Regions from separate parts of the Pradoshia sp. Z6_59 genome, predicted to be linked through region 1. Evidence: riboswitches for the same ligand, from Rfam matches in the RefSeq annotation. Region 1 holds a riboswitch; the other holds the start of a gene.

The links. A riboswitch is a leader RNA that binds a small molecule or an ion and turns the genes downstream of it on or off. The one in region 1 is predicted to bind S-adenosylmethionine.
Region 2: it holds a riboswitch for S-adenosylmethionine, as region 1 does, so the genes downstream of both, metK (methionine adenosyltransferase) here and AC4D4B_RS04720 (O-acetylhomoserine aminocarboxypropyltransferase/cysteine synthase family protein) in region 1, are expected to answer to the same signal.

Annotation. Positions count from the first base shown of each region.
Region 1 is NZ_JBZCPP010000003.1:137,646-142,642, forward strand. It holds gene AC4D4B_RS04695 (acyl-CoA dehydrogenase FadE) at 1-584, shown strand, start outside; gene AC4D4B_RS04700 (arsenate reductase family protein) at 692-1,075, shown strand; gene gcvH (glycine cleavage system protein GcvH) at 1,148-1,531, shown strand; gene AC4D4B_RS04710 (toprim domain-containing protein) at 1,706-2,101, shown strand; gene AC4D4B_RS04715 (thioredoxin family protein) at 2,076-2,357, shown strand; SAM riboswitch class I at 2,644-2,752, shown strand; gene AC4D4B_RS04720 (O-acetylhomoserine aminocarboxypropyltransferase/cysteine synthase family protein) at 2,841-4,160, shown strand; SAM riboswitch class I at 4,256-4,368, shown strand; gene AC4D4B_RS04725 (methionine ABC transporter ATP-binding protein) at 4,482-4,997, shown strand, end outside.
Region 2 is NZ_JBZCPP010000020.1:24,800-29,796, reverse strand. It holds gene asnB (asparagine synthase (glutamine-hydrolyzing)) at 1-194, opposite strand, end outside; gene metK (methionine adenosyltransferase) at 392-1,591, opposite strand; SAM riboswitch class I at 1,725-1,852, opposite strand; gene pckA (phosphoenolpyruvate carboxykinase (ATP)) at 2,231-3,820, shown strand; gene AC4D4B_RS16440 (DUF2584 domain-containing protein) at 3,959-4,201, opposite strand; gene AC4D4B_RS16435 (alpha/beta hydrolase family protein) at 4,220-4,997, opposite strand, start outside.

The DNA.
Region 1 (4,997 bases):
ACCGTATATTTGAAGGGACAAACGAAATTAATCGTCTGCTCGTACCAGGTACATTCCTGAAAAAAGCTTTAAAAGGTGAATTGCCGTTATTACAAAAAGCACAGGAACTTTCTGAAGGGCTCATGATGCTAATGCCTGAAGAGCCAGGTACAGAGCCACTTGATCAAGAAAAACATCTTGTGAAAAATGCTAAGAAGATTGGTATTATGATAGCAGGATTGGCTGCGCAAAAATATGGTGCTGAGCTGGAAAAAGAGCAAGAAATTCTTGTTAATATTGCGGATATTGCTTCTTTCGTCTATGCGATGGAATCAGTTGTTCTTCGTACAGAAAAAGCAATCAAAAAAGATGGCTTAGAAAAGAACAAACAAAAACTGCTTTATACTCAAATCTTCTGCCAGGAAGCATTTGGAGAAATCGAAAAGCATGCTAAAGAAACATTAGTGGCAACAGAAACTGGTGATACATTACGTATGATGACATCAGCTTTACGTAAATTCACACGTTTCACACCAATCAATGTAATCGCAGTTAAACGTGAAGCTGCAGAAAAATTAGTTGATGCTGAGCGTTACACTGTTTAATCCTTTGTGCGATGGAGGCCTGGTGAAAACCAGGCTTTTTCTTTTCCTATGCTAGACTGACTACCTTCTCTAGAGCAGAAGTATAACCATTTAAGATAGATGAAAAAATGTGGTATGCTTCAATTGAGGTGATAAACATGATTACATTTTACTGGTATCCTAAATGTGGGACATGCAGAAAGGCAAAGAAATGGTTTGATGAGAAGGGAATATCCTATCAAGAAGTTGATATAGCACAAAATCCCCCTTCGAAAGAAGAGCTAGAAACAATTTGTCAGAAAAGTGAACTGCCTCTTCAGAAGTTTTTTAACACAAGTGGGATGAAATACAGAGAACTTGGGTTGAAAGATAAAGTTAAGGAAATGTCTGAAGATGAGAGCCTAGCCCTGCTTGCATCAGATGGGATGCTGATCAAACGTCCAATTGCATTTGATGGAGAAAAAGTTACAGTAGGATTCAAAGAGGAAAATTATCAGAAAATATGGGCATGAAACAATTGTCAAATAACCAGTTTGATGTCATGATAAATAGGAACCATACATACATTTTGGGGGGATTAAATCATGAGCATTCCAGCGGGATTACGTTATACAGCTGAGCATGAATGGGTTAAACAAGAGGATGGTAAGATTCGAATTGGAATAACTGATTTTGCTCAAAAAGAACTGGGAGACATCGTATTTGTGGAGCTACCGGAAATAGGTGATCAATTGACCCGTAATGAACCGTTTGGCAGTGTAGAGTCAGTAAAGACAGTATCTGAATTATATGCGCCAATCAGTGGGACAGTTGTTGAAGTAAATGAAGAATTAGCGGATAGTCCAGAATACGTTAATGAATCTCCATATGAAAAAGCATGGATGGTAGTAGTTGAACCATCCGAAATCAGCGAATATGATGAATTAATGGATGCTGACCAATACGAAACAGCGACTAAAGAAGAGTAGTCAATAAAGGGAAGAAGTTTTGGGTCATTCGTAAGCTTCTTTCCTTTTTATATGCTTTAAATCAATTGTTACTTTCCATTATGTTAGGGTAAGATACATATAATGAAAAAGACGAAGGCGAAGGCATTTGTCCAATCACATAGAACGTACTCTCCTAATAAAAGGTGATCAATCATGCGGGATGCTCAAAGTGAGAAAGTGATAATTGTGGAAGGTTCTACCGACCGCCAAAAAATACAATCTGTACTTAATGAACCTGTCGATATAAGATGTACAAATGGAACCATCAGTTTATCGAAACTGGATGAATTAGTCGACGAACTTGAACAGAGAGATGTGTATATTTTGGCTGATGCCGATGAATCTGGAGAAAAGCTGAGAAAACAGTTAAGACGAGAGATGCCAAATGCATCTCACATATATATTGATCGTACATACCGTGAAGTAGCAAACGCGCCAAGATACCATCTAGCAATGGTTCTTTTGGCAGCCAATATAGATGTGAAAGCCGAATTTTTAAAACAAATGAAGGATGTAATAAAAAATGAACAATCAAACCACGATAAATAAAGCAATCTACACATTTACCCCTCTTTGCGGAACGTGTCAATTAGCAGGCAAGATGCTTGATATTGCAAAGGAAGTCCTCCCCAATGCCTCTTTGGAAAAAGTCAATCTTAACTATGCTAAGGAACTTGCAGAAGAATATCAAATTCAAAGTGTACCATGCCTCATTTTAATCAAGGATAACCAGCCAATCGATAAAATCTATGCCTTCCACTCAGTTCCCTATCTTGTAGATCAATTAAAGAGAATTACAGAATAAGAGCAGTTTATTTCTCAGGAAATATGTCGATACAATATTTAACTAGAATCTCTTAAAGGTGCTGTTTTTATCTTACGCTGTCTATGACAGAAGTTTTAATAGATTGTAGAATTCTCCCCAATAGCCTGTAATATAACTAATCAGACGTTTACTGAGTGGCTAACTGCAGGCGGATTTTTATAAAATATAGCAAAGGTAAGCCTCTTGATATATAATTTAAAAATTCAGAATAATCAGTTGACTCAAATTTCCCCATATGCTATAGTTTTAACAACTTAATACTTGGTTCTTATCAAGAGAGGTGGAGGGACTGGCCCGTTGAAGCCCGGCAACCGGTATTTTTATAATACACGGTGCCAATTCCTGCGGATACAAATAAATCCGGGAGATAAGGAGAGATGGAAAATGCCTGCCTCTTCTTATATGAAGAGGTTTTTTTCATTTACTCACTTCTCTACTTAAAATGAAATGGAGAGATGTAGAATGGCAAATGAAGAAAAGAAGTATCGGTTTGAAACAGTAGGTATACACGGAGGATTGCAGCAGGATTCGGTAACTGGAGCGAGAAGCGTGCCGATTTACCAGACGAATGCTTATTTATTTAAAGACACAGATCATGCTGCGGATTTATTTGGATTAGCTGAATCTGGCTATATTTATACTAGAATTCATAATCCCACTTCAAGTGTATTCGAAGAACGCATAGCCGAATTAGAAGGTGGTATTGGAGCTTTAGCTGTTTCAAGTGGTGCTGCAGCTATAACACTCTCCATTCTAAATATTGCTGGAGCAGGTGATGAAATTATCTCTGCATCCACTCTATATGGCGGAACCTACAATTTATTTGCCAATACTCTTCCTAAGTATGGTATTAACGTAAGGTTCGTGGATCCAAGTGATCCGGAAAATTTTAGAGAAGCGATTACTTCAAAGACCAAAGCTATTTTTGGAGAAACGATTGGAAATCCAAGCCTGCAGGTTCTTGATATTGAACGGGTGGCGGAAATTGCTCATGAAGCTGGAATTCCATTAATCATTGATAATACATTTGCTACTCCTTATTTATCACGTCCGATTGAGTTTGGAGCGGATATCGTCGTACACTCAGCTACGAAATGGCTGCTTGGAAATGGAACCACATTAGGTGGGGTCATAGTCGATGGAGGGAAGTTTGACTGGAATTCATCTAAATTTCCGGGCTTTACAGAACCGGATCCAAGTTATCATGATCTGATTTACAGTGAAGCAATTGGTGCAGCAGCATTTATTGTGAAGGCTAGAGTTCAGCTGTTGAGAGATTTAGGTCCTTCCTTAAGCCCGTACAATGCCTTTCAATTTATTCTCGGATTGGAAACTCTGCATGTGAGAATGAAGGAGCATATAGCCAATACGAGATTAATAGTTGATTATTTAAAACAGCATCCGGCTGTATCATGGGTCTTGTATCCAGGAGATTCAGATCACCCTGATTACGAAAAAACGAAGAAATATTTACCCAAAGGTGCTGGAGCAGTCGTTGTTTTTGGAATAAAGGGTGGACGCGAGGCAGGTAAAAAACTGATTGATTCCGTTGAACTGTGGTCCCATGTGGCCAATGTGGGAGATGCAAAGAGCCTAATTATCCATCCGGCAAGCACGACTCATCAGCAACTAAGTGAAGAGGGATTAAAAGCATCAGGTGTGCAGGAGGATTTAATCAGACTGTCTGTTGGAATTGAACATGCAGAAGATCTAATTGAAGAATTGGAGCTTGCGATTGAAAAAGCAACAGGTATAGCTTCCACTGAGGCGGCTGTGAAATAACATATTGAACATGCTATGCAGACTTTGGTGTTGACAGTTCTTTCTTTAACATGATAGGATAGCAGACAGTTAGAATTAATTGAATAGTTTATGTACTCTTATCAAGAGAGGTGGAGGGATTGTGCCCTTTGAAGCCCGGCAACCGGCAATCATTTATGATTGAAAAGGTGCCAATTCACACAGGATAATAGATCCTGGGAGATGAGAGAAAGGAACATGTTATAAATTAATCATGCCTTTCTGCCTCCGCAGAAAGGCATTTTTGTTTAACTGAAGTTATTCTTTAATTATAGGTTGATAGAAAGAGCAGGTGAACATTTTATGATTACATTACGTGATGTATCGAAGACCTTCTCAGGAACATTTAAACGTTCATCAGCTGTCAAAGCAGTGGATCAAGTCTCATTGTCTATTGAAAAGGGCGAGATCTTTGGAATTATCGGGTACAGCGGTGCGGGAAAAAGTACTCTCATTAGAATGCTGAACGGTTTAGAGAAGCCAACAGAAGGAAGTGTCTTGGTGGCAGGCAAAGATATGGCTGCTATAAAAGGTGCTGAATTAAGAAAAGCCAGAATGGAAATAAGTATGATTTTTCAACACTTTAATCTCCTCTGGTCAAGGACAGTCAGTGAAAATATAGAGTTTCCTTTAGAAATTGCAGGGGTACCAAGCAAGGTACGTAAAGAAAGAGTGAAGGAGCTTGTAAGTCTGGTAGGATTGGATGGCCGTGAAAATGCTTATCCGTCTCAGTTAAGCGGCGGTCAAAAACAGCGAGTCGGTATAGCGCGTGCATTAGCGAACAATCCGCAGGTTCTTCTCTGTGACGAGGCGACATCA
Region 2 (4,997 bases), on a different contig from region 1:
TACGTTAAGGGCTGATGTCCACATTCAATATCAATGATGCTTAGTCTTCTGAAACCAAGCTGGATATGTTCATCTATATAATACCCCTCGTCATCCGGCCCTCTATGCGTAATCAAGTCATTCATACTTTTAATTAGTTCTGAATCCTGATTCGCTTGTTGGTGATCATGCATACATCCTACAAATCCACACATTATTATTCACTCACTACCTTTACTTTCGACTGTTTTTCATTTAAAAATATCAAAGAATTAGATTTTAGATATAAGCTAGCGTCCCGACAAAATACGATCCATTATACCCGATTTCATAGTTTCCTAATATTACCATATTTAGACAAAAAAAGAAAGAGGGCTTATCCCTCTTTCTAGAAATGTTTATGCTGTTTATCTTAGATGTTAGCTTCCGTACGCAGTACTTCTACTTTATCCGTTTTCTCCCAAGGAAGATCTAAATCATTGCGTCCAAAATGTCCGTAAGCTGCTGTTTGTTTATAAATCGGACGTCTTAAATCAAGCATTTTTATGATTCCTGCAGGGCGCAGATCAAAGTTAGCACGTACTAATTCAATTAATTTTTCCTCTTCAATTTTACCTGTACCGAACGTATCAATGGATATAGATACTGGCTGAGCTACACCAATCGCGTAAGCCAGCTGAACTTCTGCTTTATCTGCAAGACCTGCTGCTACAATATTTTTAGCTACATATCTGGCTGCATAGGCAGCAGAACGGTCTACCTTTGTAGCATCTTTACCAGAGAATGCTCCACCACCGTGACGTGCATATCCACCATACGTGTCTACGATAATTTTACGGCCAGTCAAGCCTGCATCCCCTTGTGGACCTCCGATAACAAAACGGCCCGTTGGGTTAATAAAATATTTAGTTTGTTCATCAATAAGGTGAGCTGGAACAACCGGTTTTATTACTTGTTCTTTTAAGTCTTTCTTAATTTGCTCCAGTGTTGTATCCGCGTCATGTTGAGTAGAGATTACGATTGTATCAATTCTAACCGGATTTTTGTTTTCATCATATTCCACTGTGACTTGTGTTTTTCCATCAGGACGCAAGTATGGCAGAACATCTTGTTTACGAACTTCAGCCAGCTTTCGAGATAATTGGTGAGCAAGAGAAATAGGAAGAGGCATTAATTCTTCTGTTTCGTTGCAGGCAAAACCGAACATTAGACCCTGATCTCCCGCCCCAATTGCTTCAATCTCTTCATCTGACATCGTGCCTTCTCTTGATTCCAAAGCTTGGTCTACACCTTGGGCGATATCTGCAGATTGTTCATCAATAGAGGTTAAGACAGCGCATGTTTCTGCATCGAAACCATATTTTGCACGAGTATAACCAATCCCTTTGATTGTGTCACGTACAATTTTTGGAATATCCACATACGTAGAAGTAGTGATTTCTCCCGCTACTAAAACTAATCCAGTGGTAACAGATGTTTCGCAGGCTACCCTTGCATTTGGATCCTTTGCTAATATTTCATCCAAAATGGCATCAGAAACCTGATCGCAAATTTTATCCGGATGACCTTCTGTTACAGATTCTGATGTAAACAAATGTCTTTTATTAGACATGTATATTTCCTCCTTCAGTTTCCCTGTTTATGGCTACTCATTATCTTTAATTATCTCCTGATTATACGAAAAAAGACCTTTCCCCTTTATAAAGAAAAGAGGAAAGGTCTGAGTCTCAGAAATCGGCCTTTCACTCTCATCGTTCAAGGCATTATAACCTTGCATCAAGTTAGCACCTTTGCGTGATTTCCATTAAAGGAATCAAACTGCAGGTTGCCCCGGCTTCATAGAGCTCGTCTCTCCACCGAGTCTTGATAAGAGTATCCATATCAAATGTATATAATATCTTATCCATCATTTTCTGTCAATAAATAAGCAGGAATATATTGTTAAGATAGACCTGGAGCTTCATCCTTTCCTAAAAGAAACACATTCCGACCTTAAGATTCGCATTTCTATTATGATATTGATATAATTAATTTACGAATATTCAAATAAATAAACATTGTTATTTATCCATAAAGGTTGACTAACATCACTGTTTTTTTCACTATGGAAAATAATAATAGTTATTCTTATATACTATATTAATCAATTGTTTTGAAAATTAACACAATTAGTATGGATAAATCAATTAAATGTGTTATACTAATTTCCATATAATATACTTACCAAAATTCTGGAAAAGGATGATACCTTATGAACAGTGTAGGAGTTTCCAATGAATTGAAACAATTACTTACTCATGATAATATTCACATTCAGCTTTCAGTGCCACAACTAGTTGAAAAAGTATTAACCAGAAAAGAGGGCATCCTCACATCTACTGGAGCTATTAAAGCTGAAACAGGTAAATATACCGGCAGATCCCCAAAGGATAAATATATTGTAGAGGAAGCTGCTACTAAAGATAAAATAGCCTGGGGAAGCGTCAATCAAGCAATATCTGAAGATGCATTTTCTAAATTATATGATAAAGTTATCGATTACCTCGAAAAACGAGATGAATTATTTGTATTTAATGGGTTTGCTGGAGCTGCAACAGACTACCGCCTTCCTATACAAGTAATCAATGAATATGCCTGGCACAATTTATTTGTACATCAGTTGTTTATCCGCCCCACTAAAGATGAGCTTGAAAACCATTCGCCTGAGTTTACTATTATCTCAGCACCAGGTTTTAAAGCAAACCCTCTTGTGGACGGTACACACTCTGAGACGTTTATCATCATTTCATTCGAAAAAAAAGTGGTCTTAATTGGAGGCACTGAGTATGCAGGTGAAATGAAAAAATCCATTTTTTCAATCATGAATTACCTGCTGCCTGAGAATAATGTGTTCTCTATGCATTGTTCAGCAAATGTAGGTTTTGAGGGAGATGTAGCTCTTTTCTTTGGCCTATCAGGTACTGGAAAGACTACTTTATCAGCCGATCCAAATCGCCGCCTAATAGGTGATGACGAACATGGCTGGTCTCCTGATGGGGTATTTAACATTGAAGGCGGCTGTTACGCAAAATGCATCAATCTCACAGAGGAAAAAGAGCCTCAAATTTTTAATGCCATTCGCTTTGGTTCTGTACTAGAGAATGTAGTTGTAGACGAAGATACGAGAATTGCTGACTATGATAATGGAATGTTAACTGAAAATACCCGGGCAGCTTACCCAATCGAAGCCATGCAGAATATCGTCACACCAAGTATAGCAGGCCATCCCAATACCATCATCTTCTTAACTGCTGATGCTTTTGGTGTTCTGCCTCCAATCAGCAAGTTAACAAAAGAACAGGCAATGTATCATTTCCTAAGCGGTTATACGAGTAAATTGGCAGGAACTGAACTCGGAATTACTTCACCACAGGCAACGTTTTCTACCTGCTTCGGTTCACCGTTCTTACCATTACATCCAACAAAATATGCTGAGATGCTTGGCAAAAATATTGAGGAGCATCAAGTTCAGGTATATCTGGTTAACACCGGTTGGACTGGAGGAGAATATGGAACAGGCAGCCGAATGAAGCTTTCTTATACACGTTTGATGATTCAAGCTGCATTAGAAGGAGAACTAGCCAATATTGAAACGGTACAAGACAGAATATTCGGCTTAGCGATTCCCTTACATGTACCCGGAGTACCGGATGAAGTTTTACAGCCTCAAAAAACGTGGAAGGATTCAGAAGCCTATTATAAAAAGGCAAATGAGCTTGCAAATAAATTCAGAGAAAATTTCAAGGAATTTAAGAATATTAGTTCTGAAATTGAATCTAAAGGTGGTCCAATTACCTTTTAAGGAACTAGCGGTGTCTTAGGAAGCCAAAAAGAATTGGCCTTCCTGAGGCACTATTTTATTTTTATCTAAATTTAAAAACAAACCCACCGCCCAATTAAGTTCTGGATGAAGGTTTGTTTTCTTTAGTTTCTATTTAATTTAGTTACTGGAATTTAAGGAAATTAACTCATATGTAATGGTTGTGCAGTTATTTTCCCATTCCACTTTTTTTATCAGCGCCGTTCCTCTCGATTCCCCATCCAGAGTTTTTCGGATATCAATCGGAATCTCAATTGGATATAAGCGGTATCCTTCTTTTTTTAGGACAAATAGATTTTCCTCAACCCTTTTTTCATTAGCCTTTGTCACAATAAGAGTATTCAATTCCATTGGCATACCCAATTCTCTCACTCCCCTGCTTCATTTATTTATTTCAATGGTATCATTTGAAGCGGCTTCTTTCATCCATTTCGTTAAATCCGAGACAATTTGCCGATTTATTCTCGGAGGAAAATAATGTGTATAGTCCTTAAGGTACCACACATCGACGCTCTTACCGAGATCCTGCAGCCTGGTTCTTAATAGATTGGCATGTTCAACCGAAACGTTCTTATCCTTCTCACCATGAATAATTAGAACGTTACATGGTATTTTTTCAATTTCATACAAGGGTGTACGGGCTTTATATTCATCCGGCACCTTATTTGGCGTACCTCCAATGACCCTTTTCAGCATTCTTCTTAAATCAATTCTCTCTATGTAAGTCAGGACCATATCGGAAACTCCACCCCACGTGACAAGTGAAGCAGCGTCCTGGCAGTATATAGCTGTCCACAGTGCCATAATCCCACCTCGAGAAAATCCAAAGATATGAACCTTTTTAGGATTAACCTTTGGATGTTGTTTTAAAAGTTCAAAACCTGCAATAGCATCCCAACGATCTTCTCCTGCAAAATCTTCCTCTCCTTCTCCACCCTGGTTGCCACGATAAAAGGGAGCAAAAACAACAAATCCCTGACTTGCGAATTGAATGATACGCCCCGGACGGACCTTCCCAACATTTTTAATTCCTCCGCGTAAATATAAAAATCCGTCCAGTATTTCATCTTTTTTTGGCTCTGCTAAGAGCCCCTTAACCATTAATCCATTCGATAAATACGTGACAATATATAGATTTATATCCGGATGTGGCGATGGA